2 regions of the Lactobacillus sp. CA30L genome follow, and region 1 is predicted to be linked to the other one. Evidence: riboswitches for the same ligand, from Rfam matches in the RefSeq annotation. Region 1 holds a riboswitch; the other holds the start of a gene.

Region 1 (3,402 bases):
TTTTGGTGACCTAGAACTGGAGGGAATTGATAATAATGGCGAGTAAATTAGCGCAATTGGGGGCCTTGCTGTACCTTGCCGGCGATAGCGGCATTAGCAAGACAGACCTATGCGCAGTGCTTGAGATCGAAGCGCCGGCCCTGCGGGAACTGGCCCAGAGACTGACGGAAAAACTGGCTCAAGACCAGGACGCGGGCTTGCAGGTGCTGCACCTTAACCATAAGTACAAACTGACGACAAGACCGGAAGTGGGGGAGGTCGTAGCCAGTTACTTTCAAAAGGACGTGTCAAAGACCCTCAGTCAGTCGGCCCTGGAAATTCTGGCGATTATTGCATACCGGCAGCCGATCACGCGGGTTGAAGTTGATGCAATCAGGGGCGTCAACTCGTCTGGCGCACTGCAGACACTGATCTGGCGCGGCCTAATCAAGGTTAACGGCAAGAAGGAGGCACCCGGTCACCCCAATTTATACGTGACCAGCGACTATTTTCTGCAATACTTTGGTTACGAAAGCCTGAGCGACCTGCCCCTGATTGAAGACTTTGAAGACGGTGACATTAACGAAGCCGGTGAAATAAACTTGTTTGCGGCCAAGGGCCGTGCAGACAAGGGGTTAGCGCAGGCGCATGAAGGAGAGAACAATAATGGTTTTACAACGTTTACAAAAGGTAATTGCTGAGGCGGGGGTCGCATCGCGACGCAGTGCAGAAAAAATGATTACACAGGGACGCGTGACGGTCGATGGCAGAGTTGTCACCAAGCTGGGCACCAAGGTTGAAACCTTTAGCAACATCACGGTCGACGGTGAACCCATTGAGCGTGAGAGCCACCACACGTACCTGTTTTACAAGCCGCGCGGCGTGGTCTCAACGGCCAGCGATAATAAGGGGCGCAAGACGGTGGTAGACTACTTTTTAGACGTGCCGTACCGTTTATACCCGGTGGGGCGTCTGGACTATGACACGTCAGGACTGCTGCTCATGACCAACGACGGCGAGTTGGCCAACCAGCTGATGCACCCGCGCAACAATGTGGCTAAGGTCTATGTGGCCAAGATTGAAGGTCAGCTTCTGCCGGAAGAGATTGCCCGGCTGACGCACGGCGTGGAAATCGATCACCGCAAAACGGCCCCGGCAAGGGTGAAGGTTGTCCGGACTGATCGCAAGAAGAAAATCCAGATTGTGCAGCTCACGATTCATGAGGGCCACTATCACCAGGTGAAGAAGATGTTCAAGGCGGTTAACCACCCGGTACAAAAACTAGCCCGGGAAAAATATGCTTTCTTGACGCTGGATTCGCTTGTTTCGGGCAAGTACCGCGAATTGACACACGCCGAGGTTGACAGATTAAAGCACGTGGACTAGTATATAAATTGTTAATTGAATATTTAAGTTTGTTGTCTTCATGGCAGGGTGCAAGTCCCGACCGGTGGTGCAAGTCCACGACCCACGCAAGTGGTGGAATCTTTTGAGATACCGATAGTTACAGTCTAGATGAAAGAAGACAGGCTAAACTAAAATAAGTTTATTAAGCTTACTTTTAATCGGTCTGTTGCTAGAAGCAACAGACCGATTATTTTTTGGAGGTAAGTATTGTGAAGAGGAAAAATGCTAGTAATTTGGCTAACATTATTGCTTATGCACTGATCGGAACGATTGCGTTTATCTTAATGGAGATAGCCTTTCCACTTCCGGTAGCGAGTTTTTTAAAGTTTGACTTTTCGGACGTAATCATCACTATTGGGACATTTTTATTCGGCCCACTCCCGGGTATTTTTATTGCCCTGATTAGAATGCTGATCGACCTGATCTACAAGGGTTTTGCCCTGCCGAGCGTCGTTGGTCAGCTGGCAGCCTTGCTTGCATCGATATCCTTTGCGCTACCATTCTACTATGCCACAAAGAACGTCACCGCAAATACGGAGAATACGCCCAAGAGCAGTGCGGCTAAGCGCTACTTGAAGCCGCTTTTGGGAATTGTTCTCGGCATCATCGCCATGACGATTGTGCTGGCAACATTGAACGCCCTGGTTTTAACCCCGTTTTACGCCGTCACAACGGTGCCTAACTTGCCAGCCATCCACGGCTACGCGGGCCTGCTCGGCTTTACCGAAAAGGTCTACCTGGGGCAGTTGCTCCACATCCCGTCCATGAGCGCCTACATCTTTGGCATCATCGTGCCGTTCAACCTGCTTAAGGGCGCAATCAATGGCACAGTGGTCTACCTCTTGTTTGAAACGGTGCTGCGCAATTTAAAGCCGTTTGTCCGCAAGTACTTCAAACTGAAAAATTGATTTTTTAGCACATAAAGAATAATCGACCGTCACTTGGTCGATTTTTTTGTCCAATTTAAGGCTTAAATATGCTAGAATTAAACAAGTTAGTTGAGGGAGGTTTTTTAGATGAGGCAGAAACAGAAGGGGCCATATCAGCATTACCAGCGCCCAACGGTCCCGCGGACGGTGACGTACAGGTCTACGAGGCGAAAATGGTTTGTTCTCGAGGTTGCAATTGTGCTTGTACTGGTGGCCCTGGTACCGGTCGGGTATTACTTGGCTTCTAATCTAATAACTGACAAGCAGGTGGTTAACGTGCAGAAGAAGGTTAAGAAACACGCCCCTGCAAAAAGCGCTTCGTCTGCAAGGGGCCAGACTAAAACGAAGGCCAAAGCCAAAGCCCCAAGCAAGCCTAAGACCAAGATTAAGACTGCGGCCCAGCCCCAAAAGGGGCCTCAGTCCAAGGCCAAAAAGACGGCCGGCGCTAAAAAATATACGGTTAAGGTGGGAGAATCCCTAACCGGAATTGCACAAGACCACCATATGACGGTGAGCAAGCTTGCGCAGCTTAACGATCTTGATGTCAACAGCCGGGTCGAAATCGGTCAGGTTCTTAAATTAAAATAACTAGAGAAAGGGTAGGGACGTGGTGTCCCTTTTTTATTGGAATGCAGGTAGCAATTGATGGGCCAGCTTCAGCTGGCAAAAGTACGGTCGCAAAAATTATTGCACAAAAGTTATCGTTTATCTACGTCGACACGGGGGCAATGTACCGTGCCTGCACGGTTATTGCACGTGCTAACGGGCTGGATTACGGTGATGAAGCGGGGATTTTGGCGGCAATTGACCGCACGGGCATTGAGCTCAAGGTTGTCGACGGCGAGCAGAAAGTTTACGTTGGCGACCGGGACGTCTCCCGGGAAATTCGCACCCCCGAAATATCGGATAATGTTTCGGAAGTTTCCGCCCTCAGCGGCATCCGGCAAAAAATGGTGGCCCTGCAGCGGCAGATGGCTGGCAAAATGAACGTTGTGATGGACGGTCGGGACATCGGCACCACCGTTCTGCCGCACGCCCAGGTCAAAATCTTCCTGGTGGCTTCCGCGCATTCGCGCGCCGTGCGCCG
Region 2 (3,402 bases), on a different contig from region 1:
GGATGGGCATGGTCACCGTACCCGGCAGGATGCAGACTGCGGTCACGAAGGACCACGGGCTTGTTGTGGTGGATTACGCCCATAACGAGGCCTCGATGATGGCACTCATGAGCTTCATGCAGCGTGAATTTGATAACCCGAAGATCATCGTCGTTGTTGGTGCGCCCGGGGACAAGGGCGTCTCCCGGCGTTCTGGGTTCAGCAGCAGCCTGAACGCTTACGCTGCAAAGGCCTTCTTGACGACCGATGACCCGGGCTTTGAGGATCCGGCCAAGATTGCCCAGGAAATCGATGCGGGGATCGACCACTCCAAGGTCGACGTGACGATTGAATTAGACCGCGTCAAGGCAATCCGTGAAGCCATTGGCATGGCCACCGCTGGTGACGTTGTTCTGATTTGTGGCAAGGGCGAGGATGGTTTTCAGAAGATTCGCGGGGTCGACACGCCATATGCTTCGGACATCACCGTGGCCCAGCAGACAATTAACGAACTGGAAGATCAAGACGAGCACTTTAACAGTTAGCAGAACGAGAAAAGCGGGAAAATGAAGAATTTCTTTAGTATCATTGGCGGCATGGGCACCATTGCAACCGAGAGCTACGTGCACCTGCTCAACCACCGGATAAAAATCACTAAGGATCAGGATTACCTGAACTATATTTTGGTAAACGACGCGCAGATTCCCGACCGCACGGCCTACATCAAGGACCACACGCAGCCCAACTTCTTTAACGACCTGCGCGCGGATGTTTTGCAGCAGGCGCAGTTGGGGCCGGATTTCTTTGTGATGCCCTGCAACACGGCCCACTACTTTTACGATGACCTGGTCAAGCTGACCACCATTCCCTTTTTGCACATGATGCGAATCGCTGTGCATAAATTTGTGGAAGATTATCCCCACGAGCAGAAGATTGGCCTGATTGCAACCGAAGGGTCGATTTACGACCACCTGTACGCGAATGAAATTGCGCGGGCGGGGCGCACCGTGGAACTGGGCGGTCCCGAGATTCAGCCGCTGGTCACCGAGCTCATTTACGGGCAGATTAAGGAGAGGGGCGTTGTTGATGCGGACCTCTACCACCGTATTCTGCGCTTAATGCACGACCGCTATGGCTGCAACGTCATTTTGCTGGGATGTACGGAACTGTCGCTGGCCCAGGAAAAGGCGCCCGACCACCCCTACAACATAATTGATCCGCAGCTGATCATTGCGGACGTGGCAATTGAATTGGAACTGGCGATTCGCGCGGGTGCAGATCCGCAAAGAGCAATTCAAAAATACTTATACTGATAAAGTGAAAAAGACCAGGAGCTTGGCAAAAAAGCGACTGGTCTTTTGCTTTGCGCTGGTATGGTGGGGGCGCTTGGAGCCGCTCAGAATAATTGCCATACGCAAAAGCAGAAAAAATTCCCCCACGGTATTGACAAGTTTTTTAAAATATAATACTGTATTAGTTAAATAGTACAGAATAAAACTGATAGATTACTAATGGGAGGGTAAAATTATGCTTTATCTTGTATACACACTTATCGGACTTGTAATTATCCTATTGACCAACCTGGCTGTTACCGCCTGCCTGGCCCTGAATGATGTTCATAGCCACCACGTCGAAGGAAACGAGAACCTGCCCTTCGGCAATGCATTCAAAAAATACTTCGGGAAGAACAACAACATTCCGCTGCACCTATCGGACTGGAAGTTTTGACCGGCTAAAGGATAAGCTAGCTGAAAAGCAAATGCTGCGCCGGCAAATAGCACCGCTTTAGCTTGACGTGATCGTAAGGCGTGAATGCTTTTCGTGAATTTCCTATTGACGGCCGGTGCAATCTATACTATCCTATATGTAATTGAATACGGTTTCTTCGGGGCAGGGTGCAATTCCCTACCGACGGTGACAACGCGTGCGTTGAAGTCCGTGACCCGCATTACGCGGTGGAACTAGTGCAAGTCTAGTACCGACAGTTAAAGTCTGGATGGGAGAAGAACAAGTAACAACTGATATTTGACTCGCGTCGTTATTGATACTTCGCTGAAATCTTATTTGGTTAACAAAATAGAGCCCCGTTGATTAAGTTCAACGGGGTTTTTCTATGCATAGGAAGTGGAAAATTTGCAGGATAAGGATTATATGCGGATGGCCGCAGACGAAGCGGTAAAAGCCCGGGGCATGACCTGGACCAACCCCGTGGTCGGTGCGGTGATCGTCAAAAACGGTCAGGTCTTGGCAACAGGCTACCACCACCAGTACGGGCGTGAACACGCGGAAGTCAACGCGCTGATGCACCTCAAGCGGCCTGAGGATGCACGCGGAGCGACGCTTTACGTGACGCTGGAGCCGTGCAGCCACTATGGCAAACAGCCGCCGTGCTGCAAGAAGGTGAAGGAGGCCGGCATCAAGCGCGTGGTCATTGGTCAGGTGGATCCGCACGAAGTTGTGGGCGGCAAGGGCATTAAGTACCTTAATGAGCACGGTGTGGAAACCTCGGTCATCGGGGGCACAGAGCACCTCAATGAGGCGTATAACTTTTACTACCGCCAGCACAGGCCGCTAGTCACGCTTAAATACGCAATGTCGCTTGACGGCAAGCTCAACGAAGCCGGAACGCGGCGCACCCTGCTGACGGGCGAAGCGGCCCAGGATGACGTGCAAAAATTGCGCCTGCGTCATCAGGCCATCCTGGTGGGGGCCAACACGCTGCGGATAGATGATCCGCTTCTGACGGTTAGGATCAAGAGCCTGCCCCAGCCGCCAATCAGAATTGTGCTGACGCGCGACGCCAACCGACTTGATTTTACAAAGAAAATATTTACGTCACGAGGCCCAGTGTGGCTGCTCAGCGCGACGGAACTGGCGGCAAGGCACGCAGATAATATTCGCTGCTTTACCGCCGCTGAGTGGACGCCCGCTAAAATAGCAGCGCTGTTGGCAGAGCATGACCTGCAGTCGCTTTTAGTTGAGGGCGGCAGCAACGTGCAGGCCCAGTTTATCGCAGCAAGGTTGGCTGATGAAGTAGTGGCTTACATTGCGCCGCAGCTTTTGGGCGGTACGGCGCTGCCCGTGGCTCTGGGCCAGGCACTGCCCGAACGGCTGCATTACCGGCTGCAGGACGTGCAGACACTGGGACAGGATGTGCGCATTTGCGCAAGGAGAGAATAAATGTTTACAGGAATTATTCAAACAACGGGCAAAATTACGCGCCTGGATGTGAACGAAGAGCACGCCCGGCTAGGAATCAGTGCACCCAAGCTGGTGCAAGAGAGCTTGCCGCTCGGGGCCAGCATCGCGGTTAACGGCATCTGTCTGACCGTCACTGACTGGCAGGAAAGCGCATTTACGGTGGACGTGATGCCGGAAACGATGAGGCGGACAAACCTGGGCAAGCTGGCGCCGGGCAGTCTG

Evidence for each region. Region 1 has a riboswitch for FMN ahead of AC2JF8_RS01875 (ECF transporter S component). Riboswitches for the same ligand answer to the same signal wherever they lie in the genome.
Region 2: linked by a shared signal. The riboswitch ahead of ribD (bifunctional diaminohydroxyphosphoribosylaminopyrimidine deaminase/5-amino-6-(5-phosphoribosylamino)uracil reductase RibD) and the one ahead of AC2JF8_RS01875 (ECF transporter S component) in region 1 are both predicted to bind FMN.

The regions. Positions count from the first base shown of each region.
Region 1 covers NZ_JBWXGB010000001.1:357,591-360,992, forward strand. The annotation lists gene AC2JF8_RS01860 (segregation and condensation protein A) at 1-46, shown strand, start outside; gene scpB (SMC-Scp complex subunit ScpB) at 36-680, shown strand; gene AC2JF8_RS01870 (pseudouridine synthase) at 646-1,365, shown strand; FMN riboswitch at 1,396-1,510, shown strand; gene AC2JF8_RS01875 (ECF transporter S component) at 1,596-2,294, shown strand; gene AC2JF8_RS01880 (LysM peptidoglycan-binding domain-containing protein) at 2,403-2,903, shown strand; gene cmk ((d)CMP kinase) at 2,945-3,402, shown strand, end outside.
Region 2 covers NZ_JBWXGB010000004.1:53,934-57,335, reverse strand. The annotation lists gene AC2JF8_RS05625 (UDP-N-acetylmuramoyl-L-alanyl-D-glutamate--2,6-diaminopimelate ligase) at 1-524, shown strand, start outside; gene AC2JF8_RS05620 (aspartate/glutamate racemase family protein) at 546-1,292, shown strand; gene AC2JF8_RS05615 (hypothetical protein) at 1,507-1,707, shown strand; FMN riboswitch at 1,857-1,991, shown strand; gene ribD (bifunctional diaminohydroxyphosphoribosylaminopyrimidine deaminase/5-amino-6-(5-phosphoribosylamino)uracil reductase RibD) at 2,104-3,159, shown strand; gene AC2JF8_RS05605 (riboflavin synthase) at 3,160-3,402, shown strand, end outside.